One region of the Bacillus sp. Marseille-P3661 genome, then DNA from elsewhere that is predicted to be linked to it. Evidence: riboswitches for the same ligand, from Rfam matches in the RefSeq annotation. Region 1 holds a riboswitch; each other region holds the start of a gene.
The links. Region 1 has a riboswitch for S-adenosylmethionine ahead of metK (methionine adenosyltransferase). Riboswitches for the same ligand answer to the same signal wherever they lie in the genome.
Positions count from the first base shown of each region.

Region 2: linked by a shared signal. The riboswitch ahead of C1724_RS23275 (LLM class flavin-dependent oxidoreductase) and the one ahead of metK (methionine adenosyltransferase) in region 1 are both predicted to bind S-adenosylmethionine.
Region 3: linked by a shared signal. The riboswitch ahead of C1724_RS01485 (methionine ABC transporter ATP-binding protein) and the one ahead of metK (methionine adenosyltransferase) in region 1 are both predicted to bind S-adenosylmethionine.
Region 4: linked by a shared signal. The riboswitch ahead of C1724_RS12840 (PLP-dependent aspartate aminotransferase family protein) and the one ahead of metK (methionine adenosyltransferase) in region 1 are both predicted to bind S-adenosylmethionine.

Region 1 is NZ_LT965953.1:619,975-625,951, reverse strand. It holds gene C1724_RS02815 (DEAD/DEAH box helicase) at 1-1,265, opposite strand, end outside; gene C1724_RS02810 (cold-shock protein) at 1,786-1,986, opposite strand; gene C1724_RS02805 (cold-shock protein) at 2,211-2,417, opposite strand; gene metK (methionine adenosyltransferase) at 2,663-3,859, opposite strand; SAM riboswitch class I at 4,127-4,291, opposite strand; gene pckA (phosphoenolpyruvate carboxykinase (ATP)) at 4,649-5,977, shown strand, end outside.
Region 2 is NZ_LT965958.1:126,668-132,644, forward strand. It holds gene C1724_RS23265 (AMP-binding protein) at 1-455, opposite strand, end outside; gene C1724_RS23270 (acyl-CoA dehydrogenase family protein) at 508-1,668, opposite strand; SAM riboswitch class I at 1,835-1,948, opposite strand; SAM riboswitch class I at 2,105-2,209, shown strand; gene C1724_RS23275 (LLM class flavin-dependent oxidoreductase) at 2,349-3,740, shown strand; gene C1724_RS23280 (methionine ABC transporter ATP-binding protein) at 3,792-4,802, shown strand; gene C1724_RS23285 (methionine ABC transporter permease) at 4,789-5,454, shown strand; gene C1724_RS23290 (MetQ/NlpA family ABC transporter substrate-binding protein) at 5,475-5,977, shown strand, end outside.
Region 3 is NZ_LT965953.1:324,135-330,111, forward strand. It holds gene C1724_RS01480 (O-acetylhomoserine aminocarboxypropyltransferase/cysteine synthase family protein) at 37-1,350, shown strand; SAM riboswitch class I at 1,484-1,591, shown strand; gene C1724_RS01485 (methionine ABC transporter ATP-binding protein) at 1,743-2,768, shown strand; gene C1724_RS01490 (methionine ABC transporter permease) at 2,761-3,429, shown strand; gene C1724_RS01495 (MetQ/NlpA family ABC transporter substrate-binding protein) at 3,457-4,329, shown strand; gene C1724_RS01500 (carboxymuconolactone decarboxylase family protein) at 4,487-4,855, shown strand.
Region 4 is NZ_LT965954.1:376,744-382,720, forward strand. It holds gene C1724_RS12825 (ABC transporter ATP-binding protein) at 1-244, opposite strand, end outside; gene C1724_RS12830 (ABC transporter permease) at 259-1,095, opposite strand; gene C1724_RS12835 (aliphatic sulfonate ABC transporter substrate-binding protein) at 1,210-2,214, opposite strand; gene C1724_RS12840 (PLP-dependent aspartate aminotransferase family protein) at 2,241-4,040, opposite strand; SAM riboswitch class I at 4,190-4,301, opposite strand; gene C1724_RS12845 (carboxymuconolactone decarboxylase family protein) at 4,388-5,044, opposite strand; SAM riboswitch class I at 5,127-5,234, opposite strand; gene C1724_RS12850 (M20 peptidase aminoacylase family protein) at 5,298-5,977, opposite strand, start outside.

The sequences.
Region 1 (5,977 bases):
AAAAGTCTAAGTGCTGCAGCAACAATAGTAACAGAATCCACTTCATCCAATAAATTTTCAGCTACTTGCTTTTGTTGGAGGTGATCACCTTTTTCGATTACCTCCATCAATCGGTCAATTGCTGCTTGTTGATTCCCCGCAACAACATCGTCGTAAGATGGAATAGGCTTTCTTGTGATTTTAGTTTTTGTAACATTTTCAATAGTTTTTAATTGACTTGTTTCTCTTGGCGTTACAAAGCTTACAGCCAATCCCTTTTTCCCCGCACGCCCAGTTCTGCCGATTCTGTGTACATAACTTTCAGGATCCTGAGGAATGTCAAAGTTATATACATGAGAAACACCGCTAATATCAAGACCTCGAGCCGCCACATCGGTAGCTACCATTACTTCTATCGTTTGTTCTTTAAAACGGCGAATAACCTGATCTCTTTTTGCTTGAGGAATATCACCGTGAATGCCCTCTGCCGAATATCCGCGTTTAATAAGCCCTTCCACAAGTTCGTCTACACGTTTCTTAGTACGACCAAAGACGATCGCAAGCTCAGGATCTTGGATATCCAAAAGATTACATAGTACATCGAACTTTTTCTTTTCCTGAACCTCAATATAATGTTGTTCAATATTTTTGACAGTTAATTCCTTCGCCTTAATTTTAACTAGCGCAGGGTTATCCATAAATTTTTCAGATAGTGTTTGAATTCGTTTAGGCATAGTTGCTGAAAATAACATCGTTTGATGATCGCTTGAAATTTCACTTAAAATCATCTCGATATCTTCGATAAATCCCATATTAAGCATTTCATCCGCTTCATCTAAAACAACCATTTTTATTTGATTTAATCGAATCGTTTTCCTCTTAATGTGATCAAGCAATCTTCCTGGTGTCGCTGCAATAATGTGCGGTTTGTTCTTTAGAGCTTTTATTTGGCGATTAATATCTTGTCCACCATAAATAGGCAACGTACGTACACCCTTTACTTGGCCAATTCTATTCAATTCTTCAGCCACCTGTACCGCTAATTCACGCGTCGGAGCTAGAACAAGACCTTGAATTGTATTTATACTTAAATCAACATGTTCAATAATCGGAACACCGAATGCTGTTGTCTTCCCTGTACCAGTTTGGGCTTGACCTAGCATATCTCTACCAGTTATCGCGATAGGAATTGCCTCAGCTTGAATCGGACTCGGCTCTTCAAATCCCATATTTGATAAAGCTTGTAAAACTTCTTTACTGATATTAAAATCATTAAAATTACTCATAAAAAGTTCCCCCTTATTTTTTTACATATTATTTACATATAATTTACTTTTATTTCTTGTCCTCAGCAGAACATAGCCTTTTCGAATGTATGTTAATTCAAAGACCATTAGCATTACCTCTTATTATTTTTTCCTAATGTTCATTAAAAATTAAGAAATTATTTGGTTGAAACCTAAAACAACGGAAGCCCTACCTCTCTCCCATCTTTACGGCTCCTCGGCCGCGCCACTATGAATCAGGATTTTAAAAAACCAAAAACAAGTACTTACTTCTAGCGACTCCTCTCTCCAAAGATTTTTTAGTAAATAATTTTAAACAATTGGAATGATTTGTTAAATTAGAAGAAAAAAGTTGAATAAACTAAGAAGATTTTTCAAGAAGGTAATGTATGAAAGCCGAAGTTAAAAAGCTCTAGCCCAAATTAGATTAAAATATAAGCCATTATCTTACAATACATTTTCTCTTACAAATAAAAAGTGATACTTTTAGAGAAAAGTATCACCCTTTATCTACAGTCAATTATGCCTTTTGAACGTTTGCAGCTTGTGGTCCGCGATTTCCATCAACGATTTCAAAAGTAACGTTTTGGCCTTCATCTAAAGACTTAAAGCCTTCGCTTTGAATAGCTGAGAAATGTACGAATACATCATCTCCACCTTCAACTTCGATAAATCCAAAGCCTTTTTCTGCATTAAACCATTTAACTTTACCTGCTACCATGGGAAAATTCCTCCATTATATTATAATTATCACCATAAGTGTTTATTTACATAATTTTCCGTTACAAGCATCAAAAAAGTCGTAACTAGAAGAGGACAACATAAAAATCGCCCACACTTCTGTAGTTACGACTTACGAGGTATATCCAAATTATTAATAAACGAACTTAATAGCGTACTTTAAATACTATCGTATATCTTTAATAAAGTCAATTCTTTTTACTTTTATTTGAAATTATGTTTACTATGGTTTTCAACAACTTGTAACATTTTGGTCGTCTCGCTCATTTCACTTTCACAAATAGGACACACGGGCTGTTCACTACTTTTAAAGTTATCCCTAACCCAACAATTACACTCATTGGATGTACATTCCCATACTTTTGTTTCCTCTGTGACAACCTCTTCAACGTTTCTTCTACCGAATGCCATTTCAACACACCTTCCATTGATTAGGCTCAATAATGAACCTACCTATAGTAAAAAAATAAACTTATTATAAAAACAACAACACATCGTGATGTAGTTTATAATAAGTAGATATAAATATTGGTCCCTTTATTACATTATAACCTAAAATTGGCATTTATACCAAGAAGCTAAAAATATCTCTAAAAAAATATGAAAAAGGATAAAAAGTAGCGCCACTAACGCTTTTTTATCCTCTTAAAAAAATATTATAAAGCTTCACTTTTTAGAGCTTCAGCCTTATCTGTAGCTTCCCATGGCACATCAATGTCAGTACGACCAAAATGACCATATGCAGCAGTTTTCTTATAAATTGGGCGACGTAGGTCTAACATTTTAATAATTCCAGCTGGACGTAGATCAAAGTTATTACGAACAACTTCAACTAATTTTTCTTCAGAAACTTTACCAGTTCCAAATGTATCAATCGAAATTGAAACAGGATGTGCTACACCGATCGCATAAGCAAGTTGCACTTCACATTTCTCAGCAAGTCCTGCCGCAACAATATTTTTTGCAACATACCGAGCTGCATAAGCAGCAGATCGGTCAACCTTTGTAGGGTCTTTACCTGAGAAAGCACCCCCACCATGACGTGCATATCCACCGTAAGTATCTACAATAATCTTTCGACCTGTTAAACCAGCATCCCCTTGAGGACCACCAATTACAAAGCGGCCAGTTGGGTTAATGAAATACTTTGTGTTTTCGTCAATAAGCTCGCTTGGAACAACCGGCTTAATCACATGTTCTATTAAGTTACGTTTAATTTGTTCTAAAGTAATTTCCGGATGATGTTGAGTAGAAATAACAATTGTATCAATGCGTTTTGGTTTGTCATTTTCATCATATTCTACAGTCACTTGTGTTTTACCATCAGGGCGTAAATAAGGAAGAATATCTTTTTTACGAACCTCTGTTAAACGACGTGCTAATTTATGTGCTAATGAAATAGGAAGTGGCATCAATTCAGGTGTTTCATTACAAGCAAACCCAAACATTAAGCCTTGGTCTCCTGCACCAATTGCATCAAGTTCCTCTTCAGTCATTTGTCCTTCACGTGCTTCTAATGCTTTGTCTACACCCATGGCTATATCTGGTGATTGTTCATCAATTGATGTTAATACTGCACATGTTTCATAGTCAAATCCATACTTTGCACGAGTATAGCCTATATTTTTCACAGTATCGCGAACAATTTTGGGAATATCCACATATGTAGTAGTCGTAATTTCTCCAGCTACCAAAACTAACCCCGTAGTAACAGATGTTTCGGCAGCTACACGTGCATTAGGATCATTAGCCAAAATTGCATCAAGAATGGAATCTGATATTTGGTCACAAATCTTATCTGGATGTCCTTCTGTAACTGATTCCGAAGTAAATAAACGACGATTTTTTGTCATTTTTTTAATGTACCTCCTATTAAAAATCGATTATCAAGTTAACGGTACTCATTCCCTTTTTTAAGAGGTGGTTATAACAAACTTGATTATGGCTTTTGCTATTTGATTTAGTGATTAGTGATTAACATTAGAAAAACTTGCTCTGTAAGTCCTTTAGCATAGCTTTAGTTTTCCTTATACTATCATCCGGAATAACATATTAATTCAGATAGTATAATAAAAACCTTTCCATTTTTGAGGAAAGGTTTGAAATGTCTTAGCCTTTCACTCTTATCGTTCAAGGCGAATTGCCTTGCCACAGGTTAGCACCTTATAACTATTATTAGGTTGTTCAATTAATTTTTACTTATGAGTAAAAATTAAATTACCATTAATAGTCTCGGTTGCCGGGTTTCCTAGGGCCTGTCCCCCTCCACCAACTCGGGATAAGAGAGTATCCGTTCCGCCCTATAATATCGCAGGGTATACAGCTTGTCAATTAATATCCACCAAAAATAGAAAAAATTAGAAATACTTATACTGGCCTTATAGGTTATGCTATTTGGACAAATCGTTATCTCCTTTATATATAAGATTGAATAGTTTTGATTAATTTTTTCCTTATTATATAAGCAACCATATTCACTTTACGAGTTCAAATGACATAAGCTATATTTAAACCGAAAATTAAAAAAATTAACAAATCAGTGAAAGAAATCACAAATAGTATAGACTATTAATTTGAATATGTTATACTAATCAACATAAAGAATAAGAATAAGCTAAAATTAAAAAAGGATGGTTTTGTTTATGAATTCAGTTAGCAATCGCATCGAATTAAAGGATGTACTTAGCGGGGCAAATGTACATCATAATCCTTCAGTTCCAGTATTAGTTGAAAAAACTTTAGCCCGCGGAGAAGGCGTCTTAACGTCAACTGGAGCCATTTGTGCAACTACTGGAAAATACACTGGCCGCTCACCAAAAGATAAATTTATTGTTGAAGAAGCATCTTCAAAAGACAGCATTGATTGGGGTTCCGTTAACCAACCAATCTCACCTGAGGTTTTCGATGCATTATATCAAAAAGTGTTGCACTATTTACATGTTCAAGGCGAAATATTCTGTTTCAAGGGTTTCGCAGGTGCAGATCCAAAATACCGTTTACCAATGCAAGTAATCAATGAATCTGCTTGGCATAATCTGTTTGCACACCAGCTATTTATCCGCCCTACAGAAGAAGAACTTAAAACACATGAAGCTGAATTTACAGTTATTTCTGCGCCAAACTTCAAAGCTGATCCTGCTGTTGATGGTACAGCGTCAGAAACATTCATTATTATTTCATTTGAACGCAAAGTTGTCCTAATTGGTGGTACAGAATATGCAGGCGAGATGAAAAAATCAATTTTTTCAGTAATGAATTATTTATTACCAGAAAAACATGTTTTACCAATGCATTGTTCTGCTAACGTTGGCCAAGAGGGTGATGTTGCTTTATTTTTCGGGTTATCTGGAACCGGTAAAACAACCCTTTCTGCTGAGGCAACTCGTCGCTTAATCGGTGATGATGAGCATGGTTGGTCAAACAACGGTGTCTTTAACATTGAAGGCGGATGCTATGCAAAATGCATCAATCTTTCTCAAGAAAAAGAACCGCAAATTTGGGATGCTATTCGTTTTGGCTCTGTCTTAGAAAACGTTGTACTTAATGAAAATAGTAGAATAGCAGATTATGATGATGCTACATTAACTGAAAATACTCGTGCTGCTTATCCTATGCAAGCACTTGATAATATTGTAGACCCTAGTATTGCTGGCCATCCAAATACAATCATCTTTTTAACTGCAGACGCTAGTGGTGTATTACCTCCAATCAGTCGTTTGACTAAAGAACAAGCAATGTACCACTTCATCAGTGGATATACGAGTAAATTAGCTGGAACTGAGCGTGGAATCACAGAACCTCAAGCTGTATTCTCTACTTGCTTCGGTTCACCTTTCTTACCAAGAGCAGCTTCAGTTTATGCAGAAATGCTTGGAGAAAAAATTGATCAATATCAGACAAGTGTTTTTCTTGTTAACACTGGCTGGACTGGCGGAGAATATGGTGTAGGGAAACGTATGAATCTTTCATAT
Region 2 (5,977 bases), on a different contig from region 1:
AAGTACATTCCGATACATGTTCCTTTTTTTACTCCAAGTTGGATAAGGTAAGCAGCTATTCTATTAACCTCGTGATCTACTTCCGTATAACTAAGCGTCCGCTGCCGGCCATCTTCGCCTTCCCAAATAATCGCTGGCACATCAGCGCTATCACGGTGTAAATGTTTCTCAATACAATTAGAGTAAAGATTTAGCTTTCCGTTTTTAAACCATTCCGTGTGGGCAATCCCTTTAGAATAATCCATTACCTTTTCGTAGTTCTCATACCAATTAATCTGTATTTCCCTTAAATAAGTGGAGAAAAACCAATTCGGATCTGCAGCTGATTTTCGGATCAAGGTTTGATAGTTTACTAGACCATACTTTTCTATGAAATTTGTTATGTTGGCTTGTTGTATTTGCTCAGTTGACGGATACCAAACAGTTTCGCTTAGATCCTGTCTAGAAATAGCCATGATTGCATCTCTCCTTATTAAAAAATTGCTGTTTGAATAAATCTAGTAAGCTTTACGAATTTAAAACAGCATTGGCTAAATTGTAGATAATCATGTCGTCTGTAGGCGGATTATGCAGGCCTGCACGCACATCGCGGAAATGCCGCTGCAACGGGTTTTGTGCTGAAAGACTTCTAGCACCTACAATTCGCATGGCTAGATCTACTACAACATTCGCACTGTTGGTTACGATATGTTTTGCAGCGGCAAGCTCTGAACCTAGTAGATGTCTTTGATCAGGATAGTCCACCCATTTCCTAGCAACTGAATACAGTACTTCTCGTGCTTTAAATAATTCTAGTTCGATTTCGCCAATTTTTCTTCGAACTTCTGGAACTTCGCTAATTGGGCCAGGTAATGTAGTTGGACGATAGTTCGTTGCAAATGTAACCGCATAGTCTCGTGCAGAAAGTGCAACTCCTAAATATACAGCCGGAATTTGTAGATACCAACCTTTTGGTGAAGGTTTTTTTATATCTTCTACGACAAGTAAGGCATCGTCCTTTACTAGGACATTATCTAAAATTAAATCATCACTCTTTGTACCTCTCATTGCTATGCTGTCCCATGTTTCTTCAATTGACACACCGTCCAATTGGTGATCAATAAGGATAAATCCTTTTTTTCCTGTAGAGTTAATGTCTACAGTTACGATTGAATAGTCAAGTGCCACAGCCATTGATGTAAAGGATTTTCTGCCATTTACACGCCAACCATTGTTTTCTTTTGTTGCAGTTGTTGTCGGAATTCCACCTCTGGAGGGGCTACCTGTTGCTTGTTCCGATTGTGCTAAATTAATTAATGCTTTTTCATTCACAATTAGATCACATAATTTAGCAAAGCTTTCTTCTTTCCAGTTTCGACTTTCGGCTGCTTCAAGTATAACGCCTAGTTGCCAGCCCAATGATAGGGCTGTAGGTGCATCGCCGGTAGCAAGTTTTTCTTGAATTAATAAATAATCATATAAATTGATACCAGAACCGCCGTATTCTTGAGGAACCGTAAGTGCCAGGAAATTATTTCGTTTAATATCCTCAAAATTTTCATACGGGAATGTTCCTTTGGCATCTATTTTCGCCGCTCTTTCTTTAAAGGCGGCAGCTAGGACTTCTGCTTGTTCCAATAAAAGTTGTTGTTGCTTTGAGGTTGTTAATTGTTGATAGGTTATAGTCATTTGTTTTCCTCCAATTATTATTGAACAATATCTTATAAAGCATATAAAACAAATGCGAATAGTGTATTTTATAGGGGAGGTTTAGTTGTTTTTGAGAAAACTCATAAACTTGTAAAAAAAAGTCCACTTCCGATGACGAAAGTGGACTTTTGCTCCATTTTACACTCTCTCATCTTTCAGACATTGATGTCTGCTGGAATGAGCACCTTTCTTAATCAATTGATTAAGCGGTTGCCGCAGGATCGTTGGACCAGATTCCTCCCCTGACTCTTGATAAGACATTGTTACGTATGAATTTGTTAGTCAAACTATAAATGACTTTCTAAAAATTGTCAACGCTGATTGATAAATTTAAATTATTAAAATATTTTTTTAATTTTTTGTTGACAGACATTTCAATTCCATGTATATTTTGGATTAAATTCAATAACAAGTTTTCTTATCCAGAGAGGTGGAGGGACTGGCCCTTTGAAGCCTCGGCAACAGACTATTTAAGTACTGTGCCAATTCCAGCAGGCAATTTTTGCTTGAAAGATAAGAGGAGATATATGCGAGTGCATAGTAGTCAAACCTCTTCTTTTCTTTTAAGAAGAGGTTTTTTTAATGCAAAAAAGTACCAAATAGCAGTGCCTGATAGAATTCTTGTTATTTAATAAATATTTTTCCTGGGAGGAAAAGAAATGACTAAACAAATCATCTTAAATGCGTTTGAAATGAACAGTGCGATGCACAATTCACATGGATTATGGAAACATCCAGAAAATAAGCGTCATCGGCGCTACAAAGATTTAGATTATTGGATTGACTTGGCAAAGCTATTGGAGCGGGGGAAATTTGATTCAGTGTTTTTCGCAGATGTACTCGGAATCTATGATGTTTATCAGGCCAGCAAGGCTCCATCGATTCGAGACGGGCTGCAAGTTCCTTTAAATGATCCTGCCATGCTTGTTTCGGCAATGGCTGCTGTCACTGAAAATCTGTCATTTGCTGTTACTGTTAGTACGACCTATGAACCACCATTTGGAAATGCAAGACGTTTTTCAACGTTAGATCATTTGACTAAAGGAAGAGTTGCATGGAATATTGTTACTTCATATTTACCAAATGCAGCCAAAAATTTCGGGTTAGAAGATATGATCAAACATGATGAGCGCTATCAAATTGCAGATGAATACTTGGAAGTTTCTTATAAGCTGTGGGAGCAAAGCTGGGAAGATGATGCAGTAGTGGAAGATGTGGAACATCACACGCTTGTCGACCCGAGTAAAGTCCATGAAATTAATCATGAAGGGACGTATTTCAATGTGGAAGGACCGCATTTAAGTGAACCTTCCTTACAGCGCACACCAGTCTTGTTTCAAGCAGGCACGTCTAATAGCGGCCTAGAATTTGCTTCTAAACATGCAGAATGCATCTTTGTGGGTGGACCAACACCTGAAAGAATTCGGGAGTATACAGCTGACATTAGAAAACGTGCCGAAAAACATGGACGCAACCCAGAACATATAAAAATTATTTCATTTTTAAACGTGGTTGTAGCAGAAACGACTGAAGAAGCGGAACGGAAATTTGAAGAATATAACAAAGTTTGGAGCGCCGATGCGGCTAAGGCTCAGTATGGTGCAAGCGGATACGATGTAGCTGAATTTGAAAGCCTTGATCCAAATGAGCCATTTGAATATAAAAAGTCAACTGAAGGTGGGCATTATAAAGCAGCCACTTTAACAAAGGATGCGCCAAAAAAATTAACAGTTGGTGAAGTACTGAACCGCTTTGAATCGATAGATCGCAGTAGTTATATTGTTGGTAATCCAACAGAAGTAGCAGATGCGATCCAACACCAATTTGAGGTATCTGGTGTGGATGGGTTTAATTTAAATCATTTAGTCACGCCTGGTGATTTGGAAGCTTTTGTTGATTTAGTAATTCCAATTTTACAGGAACGAGGCTTATACAAAAAGGATTATGCCAAAGGAACATTTCGTGAAAAATTGTTTCCGCAAGGTAAGAGTGTTTTACCTGATGATCATCCTGGCGCAAGTTATAGACGGGAATATGCTGAGAAAAAGTAAGTACTTTTAAGAGCTAAATAGAAATGTGAACAGGAAGTGGGGAAACATCTTGTGATTGAATTGAAAAATATTACAAAAGAATTCAAAAGTAAAACAGGACGTATTGTAGGGGTTGATAATGTTTCCCTTACCATACAAAAAGGTGAGATATTCGGTATTGTAGGCTATAGCGGTGCTGGTAAAAGTACGTTGCTGCGCTGTATGAACATTCTTGAACGACCAACTTCGGGTGAAGTGATTATTGATGGGGTTGACTTGCTAAACCTTTCAAGTAAGAATCTTCGAAAAGCAAGGCAATCTATAGGCATGATTTTTCAAGGCTTTTATTTAGTATCATCCAAAACCGTTTTTGAAAATGTTGCGTTTGCGCTGAAAGCGGCGGGAGTTGACAAAGGTATCATTGAAGAAAGAGTGAATGAGTTGCTTGAACTAGTGGGTCTTAAGGATCGAATTCATCAATATCCGGCCCAATTAAGTGGCGGACAGAAACAAAGGGTAAGTATAGCTCGGGCATTAGCTAATAATCCAAAGGTGCTGCTTTGTGATGAGGCAACATCTGCCTTAGATCCTAGCACAACAAAATCCATTTTATCGTTATTAAAAAAAATAAATAAAGAATTAGGGTTAACCATTGTGATCATTACTCATGAAATGGAGGTTGTAAAAGAGATCTGTCATCGCTGTGCTGTTATGGAAAACGGGAAGGTCGTAGAGCAAGGTGCAACTTATGACATCTTTTCAGATCCGACGAACCCACTAACGCGAAAATTCATTCAAACGATTCTAAACTTTGACTTACCTGATAAGTTGCTAGAAAACGTTAGAGGAACATTGATAAGGCTACAGTTTTGGGGAGATATGGCAGCTGAAGCGGTGGTTTCAGATATGCTCCAGACATATCCTGTTCAAGGTAATATTCTTCATGGAAAGGTGGAATATATTCAGGATGTGCCATTAGGTATATTTATTATGGATCTGAATGGTGAATCGCAGGCTCTAGAAAATGCAATCAATTATCTTCGCAGCCGCGTAAGTAAAGTGGAGGTGGTTGCATATGAGTAGCTTGATCGAACTATTACCTGAATTAAATGTTGCGTTTTTTGAAACGCTTTTAATGGTTGGGATTGCATTGTTGGTAGCCATTCTAGTGGGCATGCCATTAGGTATTATTCTATTTGTAACAGATCGCGGTTTGTTTTTAGAAAATAAATGGATCAAAACCTTTGTAGGAATTCTCATTAACTTAATACGTTCTGTTCCGTTTATTATTTTGCTAGTATTTTTATTACCTTTTACACAGTTTTTATTAGGAACGACAATTGGACCATTGGCTGCATCTGTTTCTTTATCGGTCGCGGCAATTCCTTTTTATGCGAGAATTGTAGAGTCATCTGCTAGGGAAATAGATAAAGGGGTTATTGAAGCAGCTGTGGCAGTTGGCGCATCACCTTGGATGATTATACGCCACATTATATTACCAGAAGCGAAACCGGGCTTTATTACAGGTTTAACGATTACTGCGATTAGTTTAATAGGATACTCTGCGATGGCAGGAACAATTGGCGGGGGCGGTATCGGTGATTTAGCAATACGTTACGGGTACTATCGTTATGATGATACGGTCATGTTCACAACTGTTATTCTATTAATTGTCCTTGTTCAATTTATTCAATATTTTGGCGACTTTATTGCGAAGAAAGTTAATAAACGATAAAAAAAATAGGAGTGATACATTTGAAAAAAGTTATTTATTTATTAATCTCAATTTTATTAGCGGGTACATTGGCAGCATGCGGATCATCCAGCGCACCATCAACGGGTGAATCAGCAGCTGAAAAGAAAGAATTAGTACTGGGTGGAACGATTCCATATAGCGATATGCTAGAACTTGGTGTGAAACCATATCTTGAGAAAAAAGGATATACTGTAACAATAAAAGAATTTAACGATTATGTTCAGCCTAACAAGGCGCTTGATAATGGTTCATTGGATGCAAACCTTTTTCAGCATGAGGTTTATATGAATGCCTTCGCAAAAGAAAATAATATGGAATTAACAAGTGTAATCACAGTACCTACTGCGCCAATAGGTGTTTATTCTAATAAATATAAAACACTTGATGAGATTGAAAATGGCAGTACAGTGGCTATAGCTAACGATCCTACCAATTTGGCTCGTGGTCTTACAGTTTTAAGGGATAATGGCTTAATTGAGTTTAATAGTGATATAGATCCGCT
Region 3 (5,977 bases), 300 kb from region 1:
TCAACTAAACATTATGTAAAAAGGGAGCTGGGTAAAATGAGTGAACAAAAAAATTATCGAATTGAAACATTAGGTATTCATGGTGGATTGCAATTAGATGAAGGAACACGTTCTCAAGGTACGGCTATATATCCTACAAATGCATATTTGTTTAAAGACACAGAACATGCGGCCAATTTATTTAATCTTTCCGAATCAGGTTATATCTATACAAGAATACATAATCCAACAAACACAGTGTTTGAAGAGAGAATTGCTCTTCTAGAAGGTGGTGTGGGTGCTCTTTCTGTATCAAGTGGTTCTGCAGCTATTACGATGGCTATTCAGAATATTGCCGAAGCTGGTGATGAAATTGTCGCCGCATCGACTCTTTATGGGGGAACATATAATTTATTCACACAAACGCTGCCGAAACAAGGTATTAAAGTGCATTTAGTTGATCCGACAGATCCGGAAAATTTCCGTGCAGCAATCACTGAAAAAACGAAAGCAGTGTTTGCAGAAACAATCGGAAATCCTAGCTTACAAATTTTAGATATCGAAGCGGTAGCGAACATTGCTCATGAAGCAGGTATTCCTTTAATTGTAGATAATACGTTTGCAACACCTTACCTTTGCCGTCCGATTGAGTTTGGTGCTGACATCGTCGTACACTCGGCAACAAAATGGATTTGTGGTAATGGAACAACATTAGGTGGAGTAATCGTTGATGGTGGAAAGTTTGATTGGAATTCACCGAAGTTCCCAGGTTTTACAACTCCTGATCCAAGTTACCATGGATTGGTTTACGCTGAAGCTTTAGGAGCTATTGCATATATTATTAAAGCGCGCGTGCAATTGTTACGTGACATGGGACCTGCGTTAAGTCCATTTAATGCTTTCCAATTAGCTCTAGGACTTGAAACATTACATGTACGTATGAAAGAGCATATTTCCAATACACGTCAAGTTGTAGACTATTTAGAAAAGCATCCAGGTGTTGAGTGGGTTCTACATCCGGAAAGTGACAGTCATCCTTCCAAGGATTTAGCTAAGAAATACTTCCCTAAAGGTGCCGGTTCTGTTCTTATTTTTGGTATAAAAGGTGGAAGAGTAGCTGGGCAAAAGCTGATTAATTCTGTTGAGCTTTGGTCACATGTAGCAAACGTCGGAGATTCAAAAAGCTTAATTATTCATCCAGCAAGTACAACACATTCGCAGCTAGATGAGGAAGGCTTAAAGAGCGCTGGAGTAAGAGAAGATTTAATTCGACTTTCAGTTGGTATTGAGAATGTCGAAGATCTTATAGAAGATCTTGAACAAGGATTAGAAAAAGCAACAGGATTACGATCACAAGCGGCGGCAAAGTAAAAGTATTATAAATATTTAAACAGTTATTCCGATATAGCAATTGTTGTTGACACCCAAATATAGAAATGCTAAAATTTCAATCGTGCTTATAAAACAATCAACCTAAATAAAAGTTTAATAGAATATAGTAAAACTCTTATCAAGAGAGGTGGAGGGAAGTGCCCGATGAAACCCGGCAACCGTCAAGGAAACTTGAAATGGTGCCAATTCACACAAAGTAATTTACTTTGGAAGATGAGAGAAAGGTTACAACATGAAGCCTTTCTGCTTGTCTGCAGAAAGGCTTTAATTTTTTTAGAATAAAAATACTAAGTTTCATTTAGGTGATAAAAATTGCGTTTAACCTAGTTCCATTAATGCAATAATAGGTATGAGAGAAGGTGGGTCGCAACATGATAACACTAAAAGGGATACAAAAAATATTTAAATCAGCCAGTGGTCTTGTCAATGCCGTTGACAATGTAGATTTACAAATCAGCCAAGGCGAAATCTTTGGAATTATCGGCTATAGTGGTGCAGGTAAAAGTACGTTAATACGACTTTTAAATCGTTTAGAACAACCGACAGCCGGGTCCATTGAAGTTGCTGGGCGAGACTTAACAAAAATTGGTGGAAGTGACCTAAGAAAAGCTCGCCAAGAAATCGGGATGATTTTCCAGCACTTTAATTTATTATGGTCAAGAACCGTTCGGGATAATATCGCGTTTCCTCTTGAAATTGCCGGTGTTGGGAAAGCGGAACGTCTAAAAAGAGTGGACGAGCTCATTAAGCTAGTAGGCTTAGAAGGCCGGGAGAATGCCTATCCTTCACAGCTAAGTGGCGGACAAAAGCAAAGAGTTGGGATTGCGCGTGCATTGGCAAATCGCCCGAAAGTACTGCTATGTGATGAAGCAACATCAGCTCTTGATCCGCAAACAACTGACTCTATTTTAGACCTGCTTGTTGATATTAACGAGAAACTTGGGCTGACGATAGTATTAATTACACATGAAATGCATGTCATCCGCAAAATTTGTCATCGTGTAGCTGTAATGGAGAATGGTCGAATCGTTGAACAAGGTGATGTTTTAGAGGTATTCCGAAAACCACAGCAATCCATCACAAAACGTTTCGTTCAACAAGTAACAGAGCCAGAGGAAACAAAAGAGACTATTGAGCATTTATTGGAAAATTACCCGAATGGTAAAGTTGTCCAACTTACATTTGTTGGTGAAGAAACAGAACAACCATTAATTACGTCTTTAATTCGTAATTTCAATATTAATGTTAATATACTTCAAGGGAAGATTTCACAAACACAAAATGGTGCTTATGGTACGTTGTTTGTCCATCTTGAAGGTAATAATGATGAGGTTGAAAAAGCAATTTCATTCATCCGCGAGCACCAAGTTGAAGTGGAGGTGATTGAACATGCTTGAAACCACACTACCTAATGTGAAATGGGATAATATGTGGGAGGCAACTGTCGAAACACTTTATATGGCAGGAATATCGGTACTTCTAACATTTATATTTGGTATTTTACTTGGATTACTATTGTTCTTAACATCAAAGGGTAACATTTGGGAAAACAAATTATTAAATGGGATTATTGCAGCATATGTCAATATATTCCGTTCAATTCCGTTTATTATTCTTATTATATTGCTAATTCCTTTTACTAAATTTTTAGTAGGTACAATGCTTGGAGCTAAAGCTGCGTTACCAGCATTAATTATCGGTGCTGCACCGTTTTACGCAAGAATGGTAGAAATTGGACTGCGTGAAATTGATAAAGGTGTTCTTGAAGCTGCTAAGGCAATGGGAGCCAAAACGAGTACGATCATTTTTAAAGTGCTGCTGCCAGAGTCAATGCCAGCGCTTGTATCAGGCATAACGGTAACTGCAATTGCTTTAGTTGGTTATACTGCGATGGCTGGTGTAGTTGGCGCAGGTGGATTAGGGAATCTGGCTTATTTAGAAGGATTTCAACGAAATAATAATGATGTAACGATGGTGGCAACAATTTTAATTTTAGTTATAGTATTTATTCTTCAGTTTATTGGTGACGCAGTCACTTCTAAAATAGATAAAAGATAATTTAAACAATAGTTGGAGGTTAGTCAGTTGAAAAAATTATTACTTCTTTTAAGTACATTATTTGTAATATTTGCGCTTGCAGCATGTGGTGGTGGCAATGATGCTGAAGCACCAGCAGAGGAAACACAAGAAAATGCAGGTGCTGATCAAGAAGAAACAACAGAAGCTAAAAAATTAGTCGTTGGTGCATCTAATGTACCACATGCAGAAATTTTAGAACAAGCATTACCGCTTTTAGAAGAGAAAGGTATTGAGCTTGAAATCGTTCCTTTCCAAGATTATATTTTACCGAACCAAGCATTAAACGATGGTGAATTAGATGCAAACTATTTCCAACACGTACCTTATTTAGAGGCACAAAAAGCTGAATTTGGTTATGACTTTGCTAATGCTGGTGGAATTCATATCGAACCAATCGGTGTGTATTCAAAGAAATATAAATCACTTGAAGAACTACCTGATGGCGCAAAAATTATTATGAGTAACTCTGTGGCGGACCATGGACGTATTTTATCAATGCTTGAAGAAAAAGGATTAATCACATTAGCTGCTGATGTTGACAAAACAACTGCGACTGTTGATGATATTGCTGAAAATCCAAAGAACTTAGAATTTGTTGCTGATGTAGAAGCAGGTCTTTTACCACAAGTTTATAATAACGACGAAGGCGATGCAGTATTAATTAATGCGAATTATGCGTTGGATGCTGGCTTAGATCCTGCAAACGATCCAATTGCAGTTGAATCACCAGAAAACAATCCATATGTTAACCTAATTGCTGTGCGTAGCGGTGACGAAAACCGTGAAGAAATAAAAGCTTTAGTTGAAGTTTTACAATCAGAAGAGATTGCAAACTTCATAACAGAAACATATAAAGGTGCTGTAATTCCTGCAAAATAATAAATCGTTATTTTAAAGAAGTGATTAGCGTCGGCTAGTCACTTCTTTTACTTTTAAAAATGATTGTCTATATGGAAACAACTTCACGGTTTCTTTTTTAAAACGATTGTGGAAAATAACTCTGTAATGCTGAAAGAAAGGTGTGAGCAGAATGGATATGCAACATCAGGAATTTGCAAATTATACGGAAGCGACTCTCCATGATTTCAAGGCTGGCTTAGGTACTTTTACTCAAAAGATGCCTAACATTGCAGAGCACTTTAATGCTTTAACAGAAGCTTGCTTTAAAGGTGGAGTTGTTTCAGAAAAAGAAAAGCAAATGATAGCTTTGGGAATTAGCGTATTTTCCCAAGATGAATATTGCATTATTTATCATCTAAAAGGATGCTTAGATCAAGGATGTACAGAGGAAGAGATCTTAGAAACTGTAGGAGTATCTTTAGCGTTTGGCGGTGGAGCCGCTATGAGCCAAATTGTAACACTTGTACAGGATACGATGGACGAGTTAACAGAGATTCAGCAATAGTGAGTTCTTTTGTCAAGAGGGATTTATCATGACTCCTTTCTCTTGATAGGAGATATAGTAGGAATGTGGTCCACCTTTAGTAGGTGGACCGTTTTTCATTTTCAAGAGAAAGAAAATCTGTCTGGGTTATGGAAAAACCCCTTTCATGAGACGAATGAAGAGGAAACCGAGCAGAAAAAGGCGTCGGAACCCTCTTCATAAGGCGAATGAAGAGGAAGCGGAGCAGAAAAAAGCGGTAGAACCCCCTTCATAAAGCGAATGAAGAGGAAACAGAGCAGCAAAAAGTGGCCTAACCCCCTTCATAAGGCGAATGAAGAGGAAACCGAGCAGAAAAAAGTGGCGGAACCCCCTTCATAAAGCGAATGAAGAGGAAACAGAGCAGCAAAAAGCGGCGGAACCCCCTTCATAAGGCATATGAAGAGGAAACAGAGCAGCAAAAAGCGGTAGACCCCCCTTCATAAGGCATATGAAGAGGAAACAGAGCAGCAAAAAGCGGTAGACCCCCCTTCATAAGGCGAATGAAGAGGAAACCGAGCAGAAAAAAGCGTCGGAAACCCCTTCATAAGGCGAATGAAGAGGAAACCGAGCAGCAAAAGGTGGCGAAACCCTCTTCATAAGGCGAATGAAGAGGAAACAGAGTAGAAAAAAGCAGCGGAACCCCCTTCATAAGGTGAATGAAGAGGAAACAGAGTAGAAAAAAGTGGAGGAACCCCTTCATAAGGCGAATGAAGAGGAAACAGAGCAGAAAAAAGCGGAGGAACCCCCTTCATAAGGCGAATGAAGAGGAAATAGAGCGGAAAAAAGCGGTAGAAACCCCTTCATAAGGCGGATGAAGAGGAAACAGAGTAGAAAAAAGCGGTAGAAACCCCTTCATAAGGCGAATGAAGAGGAAACCGAGCAGCAAAAAGTGGCGGAACCCTCTTCATAAGTCAAATGTCAAAAAAATTCCAACATTAATCACACAATTGAAATCCACGACGAGATTCCCAAAAACATAATTAAGCTCTTATTTAAAGCGAATTAGCGGAATTTTATGCAAATAAAAGCTGAAGCAACCACAGCCATGCTGAAGAGCAAAAGTCAATAGTTAACACGGTATAGCCACTTTGTAGATATTCGGTA
Region 4 (5,977 bases), on a different contig from region 1:
TTAATCTAGGTTCTTGAAAAATCATCCCAATTTTTTCATGAACAGAATCGATGATATCATCATTGATTTTTATCGTTCCGTTATAGCCTTGGTCAAGCCCTGCTAAAACTCTCAGCAGCGTACTTTTTCCGCACCCGCTTGTACCGAGAATTCCAAGAACTTCACCTTCATTTACTGTTAAATTTATATTTTTAAAACCAGCGCCATTATTAAAGGTTCTGGTTACATTTTCAATAGCTAGCATTTCCTTTCATCTCCTTAAGCCTTCTTCGTAAAGCTATCTTGCCAATGTAATGCTTTCTCTTCTAAGCCCTTCAACACTGAATCCGTTAGTTTACCCATAATCGCAAATAGAACAATACTTGCGATAATTAGTTCCGGTGAATACGTATTTTGTCCGTATACTAATAAATAACCGATTCCTTTGCTAGCTCCCATTAATTCAGCAGCTACAACAAACATCCATCCTAGGCCTAGACCGCTACGAATTCCAACTAAAAAAGACGGTAATGATGCAGGTAATATGATTCTTCTTATCAATTGATAGGTATTTAAATTATAGATTCTTCCAACTTCAATTAATTTTCGATCTACACCTTGAATACCTGAAACAATGTTTAAATATACCGGAAAAAACACACCAACTGCGATTAATGTAATTTTAGATGGTTCACCAATCCCCATCCATAATATAAATAGAGGAACCCATGCTAAAGATGGTATCGAACGGAATGCTTGGAATAGTGGGTCAAGAATTTGTTCAGCTCTCTTGATATAGCCCACAATAGCACCAAGAATAACAGCGAAAACTACACCAATTAAGAATCCAAAGAAAATTCTGTATAATGTGATCCCAAGATGGCCCCAAAGTGTACCGTCCTGTGCCATTTCATTAATTTTACCCAAAATTGAAGTTGGGGCTGGTAATAAGTGCGTTGGAAAAACTCCAATTCTACTTAGAAACTCCCAAACAATCAATAAGATCAATGGAAGAATGCTTCCCCATAAAACAGGTACTAATTTATTAGATAATTGAACAGTTTTTTTTCTTTTTAGCGGAAGACTTTGGGTTACTGGCACACTATTTCTTTCCATTGAGATGGTTCCCCTTTCTTTTTTGAAAAGCGCAAGCGCCTTGACCAGCCCCAAGAGGCTAGGCGCTTGCACAAGATATAGAATGTTGGGTACTGTCACAGCACCCTTAAAACTTTAGTTTATTACTTCACTTGCAAAATCTGGATTAATCAATTCTTTAACCAAAGTTGTAACATCAACATTTTCTTCAATAATCCCACTCTTTTGTAATACTTCGCCTGCTGATACTAACGCTGTAATTTGATTATCACCAGGAACAGGTGCTGAGAAATCATTACGCTCTAATTGAATTTTGGCAACTTCAGGAGAAATTTGCGCATGTTTTACAAGGATTTCTGCTAATTCCTCAGGATTTTCCAGTGCCCAGTTTCTAGCTTTTTCATAGACTTCAATTACCTTTTTCACTTGCTCCGGATATTTTTCTGCAAACTCATTACGTACATTTAAAGTGCCATACGTATTAAATTCAGTATTTCGATAGAATAACTCGGCATTCGTTTCAACTTCAACTCTGGCCATATGCGGATCCAATCCTGCCCATGCATCTACTTGACCTGTCGTTAAAGCTGATGCACCATCACCATGTTGTAAGCTTACTAGTTCAATATCGCTTTCAGCTAAACCTGCTTGATCTAAGGCACGAAGTAAAAAAATGTAAGGGTCCGTACCAATTGTAGCTGCTACTTTTTTGCCTTTTAAATCTTCAATTGCTCCAATACTAGAATCCTCAGTTGTTACTAGTGCTGTCCATTCTGGTTTTGAATAAATATAAACCGATTGGATTGGAGCATTTTTAGCTTTCGCCATTAATGCTGCCGCACCTGCTGTGGAGCCAAAATCAACACTATTACTATTTAAAAATTCAAGAGCTTTGTTGCTACCTTGACTCAATACAAATTCAACTTCAATGTCATCTTCCGCAAATGCTTCCTCCGCCCAGCCAAACTCTTTAAGTACTAAGCTAGTTGGGGAGTAATAAGCGTAATCTAGCACAATCTTCTTCGGCTTTTCTACGCCATCGCCTTTGTTTTCAGAGGTGCTAGGGGCTGCATCACTTGAGCAGCCCACCACACCTACTAGTAACAAGGCACTTAAAACGAATCCTATTAATTTTTTCATTTAAGCATCCCTTGCTTTCTTATTTTTTATAGTTCGCAAGCAAACGTTACGATCGTACCGCGTAAACGTTGTGTTTCTTTATACGTACAACGATTGTGTACTACTTCTAAACCAGCTTCTTTTGCAACTTCAACGGCCTTAGGTGAGATAACACCTTCTTGTAACCAAAATACTCGAGCATTTACTTCTGCCGCTTCCTTCGCAACTTCAATTGCAGCTTCAGGACTACGGAATACTTGAACAACATCAATTGGACCCGGTATTGATTTTAAATCTGGGTATGCTTGTTCACCAAGAACTTCAGTTTCTCTCGGATTTACAGGAATGATTTTATAGCCCAAGCGTTGCATTTTTCTTGCTAATCGATAACTTGGACGAGCCGGATTGCCACTTAAACCTACTACTGCTAAATTCTTAGGGCGTTGAACAAGCTTTCCATCAATTTCTTCTTGTAAAAATGGTGATTGTAATGCCCAACGAATCACACCTTCATCATTGACTGCAACTTCACCTTTCACATTACCTTTAGTTGAAATGCCTGTCGCTTCAAAGAATGCTCGATCTAAGTCATTTACTAAGTCTCTTACCGACTCAATACCAACTGATAAACGAATTAGCTCTTCTGTTACACCCGTTTTCTTCATATCTTCAGCAGATAATTGTTGATGAGTTGTTGAGGCTGGGTGGATGATTAACGACTTTGCATCACCAACATTCGCTACATGTGACCATAACGCGATATTATCAATAACTTGTTTACCTGTGTCGCGGCCGCCTTTAATACCAAAGTTTACAATTGAACCAGCACCGTCCGGTAAATATTTCTTCGCTAATTCATGAGCAGGATGCTCCTCAAGCCCTGGATATGAAACCCACTCAACCGCTGGATGGTTTTTCAGGAAGTTCGCAACTTCAAGTGCATTACTAACATGTTTTTCCATACGAAGATGAAGTGTTTCAAGACCTTGTAATAATTGGAATGCATTATGTGGACTTAGACATGAACCAAAGTCACGTAGTAGTTGAACTCTTAATTTTGTAATATAAGCTAATGTACCAAATTCGTTTGCATAGACAATTCCGTTATAACTTGGGTCTGGTTGAGTAAAACCAGGGAATTTATCGCTATTCCAATTAAATCGTCCACCATCAACTACAACACCACCAATTGATGTTCCGTGACCGCCCATCCACTTCGTTGCGGAGTGAACAACAATGTCTGCACCCCATTGAATTGGTTTACAAAGGTATGGTGTTGCAAATGTGCTGTCGACAATCAATGGAACTCCCGCTTCATGCGCAATATCAGCAACTGCTTCAACGTCAAGAACATGTAAGCTAGGGTTTCCAATAATTTCCCCATAAACTGCTTTTGTCTTATCTGTAATAGCCTTTCGGAAATTTTCTGGGTCAGTTGGATCTACAAAGTTAACCTTAATTCCGTATTTAGGTAGTGTAATAGCAAATAGATTATAGGTACCACCATATAGATTAGTTGCTGCAACAATCTCGTCACCCGCATGAGCAATATTCATAATTGCTAAAGCAATGGCAGCCATCCCAGATGAAGTAGCAACAGCAGCTACACCGTCTTCAAGAAGTGCAACCCTTTTTTCAAATACATCAACAGTCGGATTTCCAATTCTTGAATAGATGTTACCAGCTTCATCAAGTGAAAATAGTCCTTGTGCATGGTCTGTATTATGGAACACATATGAAGTAGTTTGATAGATTGGTACCGCACGTGAACCAGTAGTTGGATCTGGTGACTGTCCACCATGCAGTAATACAGTCTCTAAGTCATACGTATTAAATTCTTTTGTCATTGTGATTCCTCCTAAGCAAATATATAAACTCTATTTAACGATTCAAAAGATTAGTGAAATTCACTATACAACTAGCAATAAAACTCGATAAAAATAATTGTATTAAAATAACATAAAAACCCCCACTTCATAAGAAGAGGGGGGACCTCCTCTTATCTTTCAGACATTAAAGTCTGCAGGATTTAGCACCTTACAAACTAGGATTGTTTGATGGTTGCCGGACTTCATAGGGCCTGTTCCCTCCGTCACTCTTGATAAGAGTTTTCTTTATCCAATTAAATTGTTAGCATTTTAAATCATAAAAGGAGTATATACTATAAATTGCCTTTAAGTCAACTAATTTCCTATTATTTATCAAATGCATTTAAAGCATTAACACTATGCGCTATTGCTGATCCTGCCTTCAATGCTGTCGCTACAAAAATTGCTTCTGCCACTTCTTCTTTGTCAGCTCCGGCATCTTTAACACCCTTTGTATGAAGCTCAATGCAATACGGACAACCAGTTACATGGGCAACAGCAACGGCTATTAGTTCTTTTTCCTTTTTATTTAATAATCCTGGTTTTAATGCCTCTTGATCAAATTTTACAAAAGCTTGGAAAGCACTTGGATTAAGCTTTGATAATTCACCTAAACGGTTAAAATAAGAAGATTTATATAATTCGTTATCTCCTTGACCATCATATGTATTTAGTGCGTTGACACTATGTGCTAATGCAGCACCTGCTTTTAATGCTGTTGCTACAAAGATAGCCTCCGCAACTTCTTCCTTTGTAGCTTCTTGCTTTTTAACATTTTTAACATGAACCTCGATGCAATACGGGCAGCCTGTTACATGGGCAACGGCAACGGCTATTAATTCTTTTAGTTTACCAGATAATTTACCTGGAGCTAATGCTTTTTGGTCAAAATTCAAGAACGCTTTAAATGCGTCTGCACTTAAATCTCCCAGCTCACCTATTCTTGAGAAATAAGATCCTTTATACAAAATATCGTTACTCACTATAGTTCCCCCTTGGAAATTTTGTAATTTAACTAAAAAAACTCTTTTTCCGACAAGGAAAAAGAGTTTAATAACGTTCTTAACCTTATCTTTCAGGTACTAAATGCACCTGCAGGATTTAGCACCTTTCAACGAATTGATGGTTGCCGGATTTCATTGGGCCTGTTCCCTCCGTCACTCTTGATAAGCTTATTTAATTAAGTACTACTATAGAGTATGTTATTTAGTAAGTCAATTGTTTTTTTAGATTTTTTTATTTGTTATTAATTTTAAGATTATTCTGGTGAGCAAATGTATAGATAACAGCTTTGGCTAATATTTCAATTCCAGATAGTATTGCCTCAACATTAAATGTCATGTTTGGATGATGCAGACCTGGTTTCAGATCACAACCAAGTCCAAGCATGGTTGCTTTGAGTTGTGGACGTTTCAATGTATAAAAATGAAAGTCCTCTCCACCTGGAGTAATAATAGGTGGCACTAGGTTTTCTTCACCTAAAACCTCACAAATTGACTGTTGCATAATCTTCATCGCCTCTGGATCAACGATTGGAGCAAAAAATTCTCCTTTTGTAACTAGCTTTATCTCTACATTATAAAGATTGCTGAGCGATTCAACGATATGATCCACTCGATTTCTTAGCTCATACATGATCTCGTTTGTTTGAGCTCTTAAATCAATTTTAAATTGAGCATACCCTGGAATAATATTTTGACTTTCTCCTCCTGCGGAAAACTGCGTCATTTTTACCGAATGTGGGACCATAGGGTTTAAGTGAATATTATTTAGCTCTTGTACTAACGCTGCACCAATTTCAATTGCATTTTGACCTAAATGCGGTCGTGCAGCATGTGAATCCTCTCCAATTATTTCACCATACATAAATTGGCCTGCACCATGTAAAATTGCAGGAGATGCTTGACCATCAATTA